DNA from 4 places in the Flavobacterium ginsengiterrae genome. Region 2 is predicted to be linked to each of the others. Evidence: riboswitches for the same ligand, from Rfam matches in the RefSeq annotation. Region 2 holds a riboswitch; each other region holds the start of a gene.

Region 1 (3,351 bases), on a different contig from region 2:
TCAATTTTATTTGAACCATTTACAACAATGTAAGCAGCATCGCCTTTAAAACCAATGCACATAGGAGTGTCTCCGGTAGTTTTGCCAGGATTAACTAAAGAAAAAACATTGTTTTCAATGCTTGCATCACCTGATAAATAAGAAATAGCTCCATTACTTTTTTCAAAATTACCTTCGTTAGCAACGAATATTCCATTTTCATAATCTCCGCGCGGTTCTTCATTATTGTCGTCATCGTTGCTGCAGGACACAAAAAATGCCGAACTTACAATGACTGCTAAAAATAGTCTATTAAATCTTTTCATGATATTTAAAAATTAAGGTTTATGTATATAGTATAATTTCTTCCGGGCATTTGTCTGCTAATCACGGGCTGATAATTTTCATTAAACAGATTCAAAACCTGAAATCCAATCTTGTAACTGTTTTTTGTTCCAAAATCATAATCAGCCCCCATATTTGCAACATTATAATCTTTAACTCTTGCAGAAGGTGTGTTAAAAGGAGTACTGTAAACTTCTCCAGTATATAAGTATTGAAAATAAGAAGACAATTTTTTCCAGTTGTAAGCAGCAGAACCTGTTAATTTATGATACGGAACATAAATTAATTGTTTGTAGATTAATTGGTTTTTAATCAACTGTTTGCTTTCTGAAATCGTGTAAGCGTAAGTTCCGTTAAAGGTTAAATGGTTTTCGCCGATTTTTGGTTTCCATTCTACAAGAACTTCAGCGCCGTAAGCTCTAACGTTGTCTGTGTTTTCAGGAAGCCATAAATCTCCGCCGCCTTCTTGCGGTACCCAGCGTAATAAATCTTTAATAGAATTATAATAACCAGTAACAGATAAAGAGAAGTTTTTTCTAAAAAATTCATTGCCAATTTCAGCCTGATAAGATGTTTCTGGTTTTAGATTTGGATTACCGCTTCCTTCCCAGAACAAATCATTATAAGTTGGCATCCTGAAATTCTTCGATGCATTTAACTTTATGCGATAAAAGTCTGTAAATTGATATCTTGTTCCAAATGAGAAAAGAAAAGGATTACCATAATTGTCTGTTATTTCCTGACGAATGCTGGCGTTATAATCCCATTTTTCACTTAATAAATGGCGTAATAGTAAACTGGCAGAACCAACTTCTCTTTTAACGTTATCAATACTAGAGCCATATCCTTTGTTTCGGCTGTAATCTACAATCGAGTTTAGCTTTATTTTGTCATTTACATCAAAAGCCAGATCATATTTGATGATCGAAGTTTCGACTTTTCCGTAAGTAAAGTTTTTTGAATTAATATTAGAGAAATATTTATAAGATTCGCCAATATGAGCTGCTCGAAGTTTAGAAGTAAAACGTCCTAAAAAGCTTTCCCATTCTAATAAATTTCGGGTGTTAAAATCCTGATATTTAGTTTTTGATGCATTGGGTGAAGTTAGAGAAAAGTGACGTTCTGAATCGTAAAACTGACTATAAGCTTTTATCGTGTTATTAGAATTTATTTTATAACCAAAAGTAGTATTCATACTCGTGTTATAATATTCTCCATTACTATTTCTTTCGTTTGAATTGCCCGGATATTTAAAATCATTATCAGAACTATTTCTTGAAATACTAACCTGTAAACTGTATTTGTCTGATGAAACTACAGTACGATAGTTTGCACTGTACGTATTGTAACTCCCTGCGCTAAAAAAGACATGATTTGAGAATTCATTTTTAAAACTTAAATCATTATTAAGGTGAATACTGCCGCCTATGGCACTGCTTCCGTATAAAACACTTCCTCCTCCGGCTTTTACAGTTATTGAATTAAAGTCACGGGTGCCAATGGTATTAAAATCTGCCTGACCTAAAAATTGCGAATTTATATTTATTCCATTCCAAATAACAGCAGTTTGTGCGCCGGTTGTTCCTCTAAACGATGGAGCAGAAGTCATTCCAAGTCCATTTTCTTTGAAATAAATAACAGTATTAAAATTTAAAAGAGAAGTTAAAGAAGGCTGGTTTTTTTCAAGAATTGAATCATTTAAAACCTGAACCGATTGTGAAGACGAATATTTCTTAAGATTGGAATCAGAAACTACAACTTCTTTGAGCTTAATAGAATCACTCTGCGCCGAAATAAATTGGCACAACATCAAAAGAAAAAAAACAAAACGCAATCTTAAAGTCATAATTTCTAAACTCTTTTTCCCGAGAGCTCGATATTTGTTACAAAGGCAGGTCTCCTGGCTTGCGTTTTGTTGTTTACCTTCCCATTCGCCGCGGCGAGCAGTGGTTTTGCAGTTACAACAAACATTCTTTTCTAGAACAAAGCTTACAGTTGCGGGTACAGCTCAAGATTTTTACTTGATTCTCTTTTAATGTGTTACAATAACACAACCTTAATTTGCTGCAAATATAAAGTTAAATATGTTGATAATTCAAATATGTTTCGTTTTTAGAATCAATTACTTAACTAAAGTTACAAATTATAGTTCAATTCTTATGATTTCTCCAAAATCGATTTTGTTTTTAAATGCCTCTTTTAAAGGCAGTGAAGTTTGATGACATATAATACTTCTAATGATGCCGGCATGAGCAACAATAATGACAGGCTGCTGTATTTTTGAAATTTCATCAGATAAAAATTGTCTTGTTCTTTCATGTAATTCTGTAAAAGATTCTCCGTTTGAAGCTCTAATATTTACAAAATCTTCCATCCATGGATTTAATTCTTCCGGCGAAATATCATCCCAGTTTTTTAATTCCCAATCGCCAAAATTCATTTCTTTTAAACGATCGTCTTCCTGGTAAGAAATGGCATTATTATTTTTTTGAATGTGTTTTGCTAAAATTGCACAGCGTTTTAACGGACTCGTAAAAATAACAGCGTTGCGTGGCAGTTCTGAAATAATTCTTTTGAAAATTTCCTCAAAAGGCTCAGCAATGTCTACGTCAGATTGTCCGTAACAAACGCCTTTTTCGCAAATTGTTTCAGTATGGCGGACTAGATAAATTTCCATATAAAAAGTATACTTAAATAATAAATCACCTCACAAATCTGTTGTGTCGCTCCCAGACAATCGCCTGTGTAACCATCAATCCATTTTTGAAAGTAACGTGCTAAAAAATATCGGGTAATAAAAACCGGAATCAAAACAAGAAGAGCTTTTAGATAAAAAAAAGAAAATATACCCAAAGGAATTATTCCGAAGAAAAAAGAACCAAGAACTTCTTTCCAACTATGATTTTTAGCAATCGGTTTGCTTTTACTCGAAGCATCATCACGCGAATATTCATGTGTAAAAATAATGCTGATCGCAGCTAAACGACTTACAGAATGAGCGGAAATAAATAAGAGATAAATTAAAAT
Region 2 (3,351 bases):
TTTTGGATAAACGGAAAATGATTCTATCTTTGCACCCGCATTGAGCACAACACGGTACCTTAGCTCAGATGGTAGAGCAATGGACTGAAAATCCATGTGTCCCTGGTTCGATCCCTGGAGGTACCACAAAACCCGAATAGAAATATTCGGGTTTTTTGTTTTTTATAATATTTTATAAATGCACTATCTTTATATACTCTATTCTAAATCATCTCAAAAGTTTTATATTGGCGAGACTAATAATCTGGAAGAAAGAATTTCGAAACATAACACTCATATATATTCTAATTCTTTTACTAAAATTGCCAATGACTGGGAAATTGTATTAACTTTTAATTGTTTCAATAGAGATGAAGCACTATATCTTGAAAACTTTATTAAAAGAATGAAAAGCAAAGTGTTTAACAAAAAAATAATTAATGACCCATCAATTCTAAAGGATATTTTATCTAAAAGATAACATACATGTGTCCCTGGTTCTCCCGAAGCCTCGGGACTGGAGGTACCACAAAACCCGAATAGAAATATTCGGGTTTTTTGTTTTTTTATACTCTTTTAAAAATATTTAAACGCAAGGACACAAAGGAAAAACGCAAAAGGTTCGCAAAGTTTAATTATAACATTGCGAACCTTTTGCGTAAAACTTTAGCGCACTTTGCGGTTAAAAAAACTATTGATGAAACACAGAAACCGCTGGGAAATAATATCCAGAAAAACTTACTCCTGAAGTTTTAGCACCAGAATCTGCATTAAAGAAATACAAATTATTGTTTGCAAAATTAGCTCCAAATCCAGAGTCTACTGTATTGACAACTAAAGTATTTTTCTTTCTATCATATCCAATTCCGGCTCCATACAAGATATTTACTCCAGTTAAAGTAATAAACGGTTTCGTTAATGAAGCTGCACCTCCAGTATACTTATAAATTTCTTTACCTCCGTTAAAACTTGCGTTTTTAGCAATAAAAACATCATTTTTAGCCGCAGTAATAGATCCGGGATGCCATGCTCCCCAGCTTCCATAAGCTTGAAAACCTAATGCCGTTTCTGTTATTTCTAGAGTATTAGAGTCTATATTTATAAGCTTTGTACCGCCTGCTGCCCAAACTTTTTTATCATCTGTAACGGCAAATCCTAAAACCATTCCCGAAATAGTTTTTTCTACAGCCAGTGTCGAAGCATTAATAACAAGAACACCTTTTGAAGCAGACAATGCAAAAATGTAATTATTCACTTTTACAATATCTCCTACCTGTCCTGTAATACCTTCAATTTGTCCGCCTAATTCCATTGTATTTAAATTAAGCTTAAATATTCCTTTTCCAGAAGTAAGCAACGCCTGATTTTCGTCTATTGCTTCTATTGCGCGCCAGTCATTTCCGCCTTTTGCTTCGATTCTTTTTTCTTCTTTAAGCGAATAAGCATCGGCTACGACAACAGGACCGCCTACTTTTGAGACTAAGAATAGTTTTTTGTTAATGATTGTTCCAAATTCTAATGTTGATGATTCTGGTTTTAAGTTTTTATCCGGATTTACTTTTACAAAAACACTGTCTTCAATTGCTTTTGTATCGTATCTGTAAAAGCCAACTGTTCCCGTTCCGTGTCCGAACCAGCCTTCATTAATCATAAAAAAACCATTTTCATAAGTGCCCCAAGTGTGAATATCGTATGTAAGTGTTACTTCTCCTCCGCTATTTTTGGCAGTCATATTAATTTTAAAATCGCCTCTCGTTTCCGGATTAAAAGTATAAGTAGAATCAGAGCTTACTACTTTTCCATCAACTGTCCATTCGAAAGATAAATTATTTCGATCTTTTATTTTTGAACTTAACTTAAGTGTTTTTCCAATTGTCAAAGTATCTTTTAACTGCTGTTCGCCGTTTATTACTGGAGGAGCTGTAAAATCATCATCGTTATTACATGAAGTTACTAATGCTGCTAAAGAGGCAATTGCAATTAAATGCCTGAAAAAAAATTGGGTTTTCATTATTAAATATTTAAAAAATTATCACTTGGTTTAACCGGCAGTACATTTTTATGCATAGAATAATGCTGCAACAAATGGTACGACGATTTGTTTAAATGATTTTTTAGCAGAGAAAAAGGAAAATCGAAAAAGAGAAAATTCCCGAAAAGGGAACTGTTTTGCGATATCATATTTGCAGAAAAAAAATCTCATAAACTTTATTTTAGCTTACGAGAATAGAATGACGAAACAAATACCTGTTCACAAAAGTGAAAAAGTACCGTTCTTAACGCCAGCTTCAATCCCCGAAAGCTATTATTACTATAAAAATGGCAGGTCTTCTGACTTGCTCCCTACACCCAGCCTTCCCTTTCTAATTGAAAAGTGACATATTAAAGGGTTTCAGTTAATGAGCTTACAGCTGCGGGACAGTTTTGGATTTTCACCAAATTCCCTTTTAATGTCAATATTTATCTAAATATGACAACCATTTTCTGCTTTAAATTTTGAGCTGCAAAACTAGTGTTTTCTTTTTTAAGAAAACGAGCTGGATTTGTAATTAAAGGTTTAAAAACATTCAGAATTTTAATTTATGAAGAACTAACTTACTAAAGAAACAAGATGTTAACAATTGAGATGTTTTTGTTAAAAAAGTATCAACTAAATAAAAAAATATCTTATATATTCGTAAAATCGTATTTTAATTTTTTAATTATTATTAAAACCACAGGACGTTTTATGAGCAAAACTTCTACTAAAGGTATTTGGAAAGTTATTTCCGCCTCTTCTATGGGAACTATGATTGAATGGTACGATTTCTATATTTTTGGGAGTCTGGCCGTAGTAATCTCCACTAAATTTTTTCCGAGTGATAATCCAACAGCCGCATTTTTATCGACTTTGGCCACATTTGCGGCAGGATTTGTCGCAAGACCTTTTGGCGCTTTATTTTTTGGAAGACTTGGCGATATTATAGGTCGAAAATATACTTTCATGGCGACTTTATTACTCATGGGAGGTTCGACATTTTTAATAGGCTGTATTCCCAGTTATGAAACGATTGGTTTTCTGGCGCCTTTATTAGTTCTCATTCTGCGTTTATTACAAGGTTTAGCTCTTGGCGGCGAATATGGCGGCGCGGCTACTTATGTTGCCGAACATGCTCCCGTTGGACAAAAAGGATACTGGACATCGTGGATTCAAACTACAGCAACTGTTGGTTTGTTTATTTCTTTGATGGTTATTCTGGCTACAAAAAGTGTTCTTTCTGCCGAGGATTTTGACCTTTGGGGATGGCGTGTTCCTTTTTGGGTTTCTATTGCCATGGTTGGCGTTTCATATCTAATTAGAAAAAATATGGATGAATCACCCGTATTTGCAAA
Region 3 (3,351 bases), on a different contig from region 2:
GCTATGTACGGCGGCAGTTATAATGGTTTTACACAATGGGCAGCGTGCAAAAAAATGCATCCGGCTCTTAAAACAATTGTACCTGCGGTAGCAAACAGACCCGGAATGGGACTTCCTATGGAAAACAACATTTTTATAAACCCAAATTACGAATGGGCTTTTTATGTAGGAAACAATAAATATCTCGATACCGTAACGAATAATAACAGACCCCGTTTTAGAGGTTTAAAATTTAGATGGTGGGAATCCGGAACGGCCTACAGAAAACTAGACAGTATTGACGGTGAGCCCAACAGATGGTTTCAAAAATGGATAAACCACCCGTCGTTTGACGAATACTGGCAGAAAATGGCGCCTTATAAAACTGATTTTGCACAAATAAATATTCCGGTTTTAGCGTTTGACGGATATTATAACGATTCGCAGAATTCGGGTTTATATTACTTAAAAGAACTTCAAAAATACAGTCCAAAAACGCCTTTTTACCTTATAATTGGTCCTTACGGGCATTTTGGAACTCAAGTTGGCGGTGAAGCTGTTCTGAATGATTACAAAGTCGATCCCGTTTCTTTAATCGACATAAAGAAAATTACTTACGAATGGTTTGATTATATTTTGAAAAACGGCCCCAAACCGGAAATTCTAAAAGATAAAATCAATTACGAAGTCATGGGTGCCAACGAATGGAAAAGTGCTTCTTCATTTGAAAAAATGCACAATGATTTCCTGACTTTATATTTAACTACACCTAAATCAGATGATTTCCATAAAGCCGATAATAAAAAGCCTAAAAAAGAAGAATTTCTAATTCAGGAAGTTGATTTTGCAAACAGAGAAATCAGCAATAATAATTATTATCCAAGTCCGATTATTCAAAAAGAAGTCAACAAAAATGATGGTTACTTTTTTATCAGCGAACCTTTAACCCAGCCTTTAATTGTAAATGGTTCTTTTTTGGGAGAAATCAAATGCAGTATCAACAAAAAAGATTTTGATTTAGGCGTAACTCTTTATGAAGTCACGCCAAACGGAGAATATTTTCATCTTTCCTACTACATTGGACGCGCCAGTTATGCAAAGGATATCGAAAAACGACAATTGCTTCAGCCTGATAAAATAGAAGCTATTACATTTTCCAACACGCATTTTGTGAGTAAAAAACTCCATAAAGGAAGCCGTTTATTAATTGCCGTTAACGTAAATAAAAATGCTTTCTCACAACTAAATTACGGAACCGGAAAAGACGTAAGCGATGAAACGATTCTAGATGCAAAAGAACCTTTGCAGATAAAATGGTATAATGACAGTTTTGTAAAAATTCCTGTTTTAAAATAATCCTGATTACAAGGCTTGTAAACAGTATTTTTTGAGAACATAACTACACAAATTTTACAATAAAGCAATATTATCTTGCAGACACGACCTAACAATTATATCTTTACACCCGATTTTGGTCTGTTTTTTCTTAGGAAAAAATAGTTAAAAGGGAATCAGGTGTAAATCCTGAACAGACCCGCTACTGTAAGTTCTATAGAAGTCTTTAAACATTACTTATGCCATTGTCCCGAATTTCGGGGTGAGAAGGCCGTTTAAAGATGGAACAAGTCAGGAGACCTGCCACGATCACATAGTTTAAAACTTTCGTGGTATGAAGTTGACGACACAAGATGGTAACCTGTTATAGGACAGCAGGCCTATATCTGTCTTTTTGTAAGTACATCACCGAAAGTTTTTTTAAATCAATCGTGATGTATAATTTTAGAAAAACACTTTTAGCTTTTATTTTATTTTTTCCTTTTTGGCTTCACTCGCAGGCAGTCACAGATAGTTCGCGCGTTTTAAAAGAAGTTATTTTAAAAGGAAAACCCTATCAGGAAGTTATTCCCGTGCAAAGTCTTTCTGGCGTACTGCTCGAAAAACTGGCAAGTCATAATGTGGCAGACGCACTTCGGTATTTTGCTGGCACACAAATCAAAGATTACGGCGGTGTCGGCGGACTTAAAACAGTCGATGTCCGCAATATGGGAACACATCACGTTGGCGTATTTTATGACGGAATTCAGCTTGGAAATGCTCAAAACGGTGTAACCGATCTTGGTAAATATTCGCTTGACGACATGGAATCATTAACAATGTACAATGGTCAGAAAAGTGAAATTTTTCAGTCAGCTAAAGATTTTGCTTCAGCTTCAGCCATTTATTTACGAACAAAACGTCCTGTTTTTTCGGGGAATAAAAAAACAAATCTGCTTGTTCGTTACAAAACCATGTCGATTGATTATCACGATCCTTCTTTTAGATGGGAACAAAAACTCAGCGATAAAGTCAGTTTGAGTGTCAGTTCTGAATACATCAAATCTAACGGAGAATATAAATTTAGATATAAAAGAAAAAATCAGGATGGTAGTATTGCCTACGATACCACAGCAACAAGATACAACAGCGATATTGAAGCATTTCGATTTGAATCTGGAGTTTACGGAAAAATAAACAACGGTTCTTGGGACGCCAAAGTCTATTATTATGATTCTGAAAGAGGCGCGCCGGGAGCGATTGTCGAAAATAAATTCAGAGACGGATTCAGGCAGTTTGATAAGAACTTTTTTGCGCAGAGTTTTTTCACCAAAGATGTTTCAGAGAAATATAAATTTCAGGCAAAAGGGAAATTCGCTTACGATTATACACATTATATTGCGCGGGATACCACCAGTGTTTTAGGTGAAGTAGTAACCGAAGGCGCACAATCAGACGACAGTTACTTTCAGCAGGAAGCTTATTTCTCGGCCGTAAATTTATACAGCATTTTACCTACTTGGGATGTTTCGCTGTCAACCGATTTTCAATACAATAAATTAAACGCAACAAGACGCGGTATTCAAACGCAGTTTTCTTTCCCACAGCGTTATACCGCATTGGTTTCGCTTGCGACTTCTTATCGATATGAAGGTTTTAAAGTTTTAGGAAACGTTTTGGCAACCCGCGTAATCGAAGAAGTGAAATTCAACGCCAAAGCGCCAAACAAAACCGAATTTACCCCCGCTTTATTCCTTGGTTATACGCCATTTAAAAAGTACGATTTCAATTTAAGAGCCTTCGCTAAACGCATTTTCAGAATGCCGACTTTCAACGATTTATATTACACAATGGTCGGTTCAAGTACTTTGAGACCTGAATATATGAACCAATACGATGTTGGTTTTACCTATAATTTTTCTCTTAAAGAAAGTTTTATAGACAAATTCTCCATTCAGGCAGACGCTTATTATACCAATACCAAAGACAAAATTGTGGCGGCGCCGACAGGAAATTTATTCCGCTGGATGATGACGAATATTGGTCAGGTAAAAGGAA
Region 4 (3,351 bases), 540 kb from region 2:
ATAAAATACTGTCCAGCATAAAACATCAAACGAGTTTGGCTGATATAACATGTTTATTCGCAATAATGCCGAAAATAGAACACAAAGCGAGCCTAAAATTAAAGCGTAAAGATTTCCTTTTAAAGCTTCAATAGTTTTCCAGACAATTAAAAGAGTTAAAACGCCAAAAAGGGCAGGGAAGAACTTTATCAAAAAAACAGAATTCCCTAGAAGTAAAATTATATACGAAATCCATGAAGTAACCGGCGGAACCGATAAATAACCCCAAGCCAAATGATGTGCCTGATCGAGATGCAGATATTCATCGCGCTGTAAATCATATTCGGGACTTATTAAAACGTATTGCAGAACAAATTTCAGTAAAATAAACCCAATTAAAATTAGTGTTTTTTTGTTCATTGAACTTTTGGTTTAAAAGGTAAGTGGTTTTGGTTCAGTTAAAATGCAAAGCTAATATAGGATTAATTTTGATTTTTTGGTTTAAAATAAAAAAGCTCCAGATTTCTCTGAAGCTTTTGTTTGTTTATTCCTCTGTTGCGGTTTCAAATTCCATGTGATCTATTATTTCTTCATCTGCCTTTACAGGTTTTGAAGCTTTTAGAGCATTAAATCTTTCCAACATTTCAGTTTCTTCTTCTTCACCGCTGAAATATGGGAAAACATCCATAATTGGCGATTCAGAAATGGCAGGAATAGAATATTCTCCCATTGTATTTTTCATAACATGAATCGTGTTATCGTAGGCTTCTCTAACATCATTTGCCTGAACCAGCATGTACATGTTTGATTTTCTTTCTTTTCCGCTTTCTTCATCATAAGCAATCAAAGAAACTTTTGATTTAAACCATCTGTCTGCATTTTCAAACGGATGTATTTCGGCATAATTTGCCACTTTTATATTCGTGATTTTAAACTCTTCACTAATATAAGCCGCCATTTCTTCATTAATTCTTTTTTCGGCTTCTGTATAAGATATAGCATCTACCAAATAAGGTTCTGTTAAAACTTTTTGGCCTCCAGTTTCATCTGTTTTTCTATATTTTACTTTGCATTCGTACCAAATTGCGCTCATCTTTTCTATTTTTTAAGGATGCCAAAGATAGATTTTGCAGCAAAATAAATTTGGAAAAACATCAAATAGATATTCACAATTTACGCTTGTATTCTGTAAAGGGCTGACTGTTTTGTTGTTAGCATATAATTAAAAAAAAGCCTCAGAAAAACTGAGGCTTTAGTTTCCAAAAACATGATTTCTAAATTGTGATAAATTCAGATTTTTAAATCCCGCAGATTTGGCGCAATGTTCTTACTTACGACTAATCTCTGCGTTATTTTAATTATAAACTTGACTACAACCAGACTTAAAATGCTTTTGCGTATATGCATAGCAAATTGTCTATTTGTAAAAAATAGTTTTAAAACGAAAAAAAATAAAATCAAATATCAATTTGATGGTGTTTCAAAGCTTTGGTCCGCGAAAGCCTGAATTTTCTCAACAATGGCAGGTCTCCTGACTTATTCCCATTTTGAACCGCCTTCCCGCATAAAATGCAGTGGCAAAAGATTTGATTTTGAAAACTAAAATGAGTTTTCATATCAGTCAAAATGTTGCATGGAATTTACAGTAACGGGCTTGCTCAGGATTTGCACCTGATTCCCTCTTCGTTAACTGCCCTCGAAAAGTTGCAGTTAAACCATTGCGGGACAAATGTAAGAAAATCAAGTGGGTTTGTAAGTCTGTTTTTAGAAAAATAGTTTGTGTTTTAGAAAAATAGCCTTTAGGAAAGTTTAGGTCTGTGTTTTTTTAATTTGAATTCAAAACTTAAAAGAAATGAATATTATTTAAAATAAAAAAGCTTCAGAGAAATCTGAAACTTTTTTGTGATTATATTTTTTTAAAAAGCTCCGAAATTTCAACATTTAAAGCTTTGCTAATTCGGATAAGTTTGTCAATTCCCATAATCTGTTTTCCAAGCATATATCTTCTTAATGCTTCAATATCTAAATCTGATTCGTGAGCAACATGACGTACTTTAAGATCTTTTTCTTTGATAATTTCTTTTATATTATTCCCGACAATCTTCACTGATTCAGGAACTTCTTTTTTTCTCATCTTAAGTTTTATTTGAATATGGGTTAGTTTTAGAATATGGCTCTTTGTATATTTTGCGCTGATGAAATGGAACTTTTGGATGTAGTTAACGAAGTATTGACAAAAGAGTCTAAAAATAAAAATCCAATTTAAAGTAAAAAAAAAGCTTCAGATTTCTCTGAAGCTTTTTTGTAGTCCGTGGGGGAATCGAACCCCCCTTACCAGGATGAAAACCTGGCGTCCTAACCGATAGACGAACGGACCTGCTTTGTTATTGCGGGTGCAAAAGTGCAACTATTTTTGGAATGTGCAAAGGATTTTTCAAAAAAACTTTCTTTAAATTTTCTAAAATATAAGATTTAATAACATTTCAATTGTAAATAAATTGAGTTAATGTTTACGTATTTGTTTGATTTGTAATTTGTTATTTTGAGTGAAAAATGAGATTAGCAAGGTGTTTTTTTATTCAAAAAAACTTTTAATAAAAGTGAATATTTTTTGTTTTGAAAGAATATTCTTTTAGGTTTTGAAAGATGTCTTTAGCGAAATATACTTCCATGTTTTTTTTGAAGATGCATTATAGCACATGTGCTATAGCGATTTAATTACATATGTATTTTCTTTGATCGGTGAAAAAGAATGAAATCAATTGATCTAATAATCATAAAATGGAATCAGAGGAATTAAGAGCTTTAGAAAATATTAAAAAATTATCATTCAGATATTTAAACATTTTAAAGCCAACTGCGAATAATATATATAATGCTGAAATTAAAATGTCAAGTTACTCTGAGTTGGGATGTGTTATTCTCAATATGCTAAAATTGTGTATTCTGGCTTTAGAATATGATGATTGTGATAAACCATCTATTGATTTAAGATTAATTTTGGAAAAAACAGTTGAATTATTTCCTGTCGATGAATTTGAATTGTTAGATGTAGTAAATGAGCTTTTTGTTGAAAAATAAAAGTTTAAGTTTTACCAGTTGTTTAATTGCTGTAGCAAGTCTTAAAATGTTTAGCCAATTATTAATGGGCTTTATAAAATGGTTTCTTGATTTTTAATTTTATATCAAAATCGAAAATTACTGAACAAATGAACTATATTTAACATCTTCTTTCAAACATTTTTATTCATTTTTAATAGAAATATCTAGACTATGAAAAAAACATTAATACTCATTATTGCATTCTTAGCCTTCACGGCGTGCTCAAAACATGAAGGGAAAAAAAATGTCGCCATTACAGGAATAGATTCT

What was found. A riboswitch is a leader RNA that binds a small molecule or an ion and turns the genes downstream of it on or off. The one in region 2 is predicted to bind cobalamin.
Region 1: linked by a shared signal. The riboswitch ahead of ABD859_RS21100 (TonB-dependent receptor plug domain-containing protein) and the one ahead of ABD859_RS07440 (DUF5074 domain-containing protein) in region 2 are both predicted to bind cobalamin.
Region 3: linked by a shared signal. The riboswitch ahead of ABD859_RS18690 (TonB-dependent receptor) and the one ahead of ABD859_RS07440 (DUF5074 domain-containing protein) in region 2 are both predicted to bind cobalamin.
Region 4: linked by a shared signal. The riboswitch ahead of ABD859_RS09850 (DUF4494 domain-containing protein) and the one ahead of ABD859_RS07440 (DUF5074 domain-containing protein) in region 2 are both predicted to bind cobalamin.

Annotation. Positions count from the first base shown of each region.
Region 1 covers NZ_BAABDU010000007.1:379,808-383,158, forward strand. The annotation lists gene ABD859_RS21095 (DUF5074 domain-containing protein) at 1-305, opposite strand, end outside; gene ABD859_RS21100 (TonB-dependent receptor plug domain-containing protein) at 311-2,170, opposite strand; cobalamin riboswitch at 2,198-2,398, opposite strand; gene cobC (alpha-ribazole phosphatase) at 2,468-3,001, opposite strand; gene ABD859_RS21110 (adenosylcobinamide-GDP ribazoletransferase) at 2,986-3,351, opposite strand, start outside.
Region 2 covers NZ_BAABDU010000003.1:1,047,470-1,050,820, reverse strand. The annotation lists tRNA gene ABD859_RS07450 (tRNA-Phe) at 54-126, shown strand; gene ABD859_RS07445 (GIY-YIG nuclease family protein) at 179-460, shown strand; gene ABD859_RS07440 (DUF5074 domain-containing protein) at 671-1,990, opposite strand; cobalamin riboswitch at 2,284-2,476, opposite strand; gene ABD859_RS07435 (MFS transporter) at 2,708-3,351, shown strand, end outside.
Region 3 covers NZ_BAABDU010000006.1:565,000-568,350, reverse strand. The annotation lists gene ABD859_RS18695 (CocE/NonD family hydrolase) at 1-1,335, shown strand, start outside; cobalamin riboswitch at 1,435-1,636, shown strand; gene ABD859_RS18690 (TonB-dependent receptor) at 1,749-3,351, shown strand, end outside.
Region 4 covers NZ_BAABDU010000003.1:1,588,902-1,592,252, forward strand. The annotation lists gene ABD859_RS09845 (glycosyltransferase family 39 protein) at 1-399, opposite strand, end outside; gene ABD859_RS09850 (DUF4494 domain-containing protein) at 524-1,072, opposite strand; cobalamin riboswitch at 1,484-1,714, opposite strand; gene ABD859_RS09855 (helix-turn-helix domain-containing protein) at 1,886-2,113, opposite strand; tRNA gene ABD859_RS09860 (tRNA-Glu) at 2,285-2,356, opposite strand; gene ABD859_RS09865 (hypothetical protein) at 2,761-3,060, shown strand; gene ABD859_RS09870 (M13 family metallopeptidase) at 3,253-3,351, shown strand, end outside.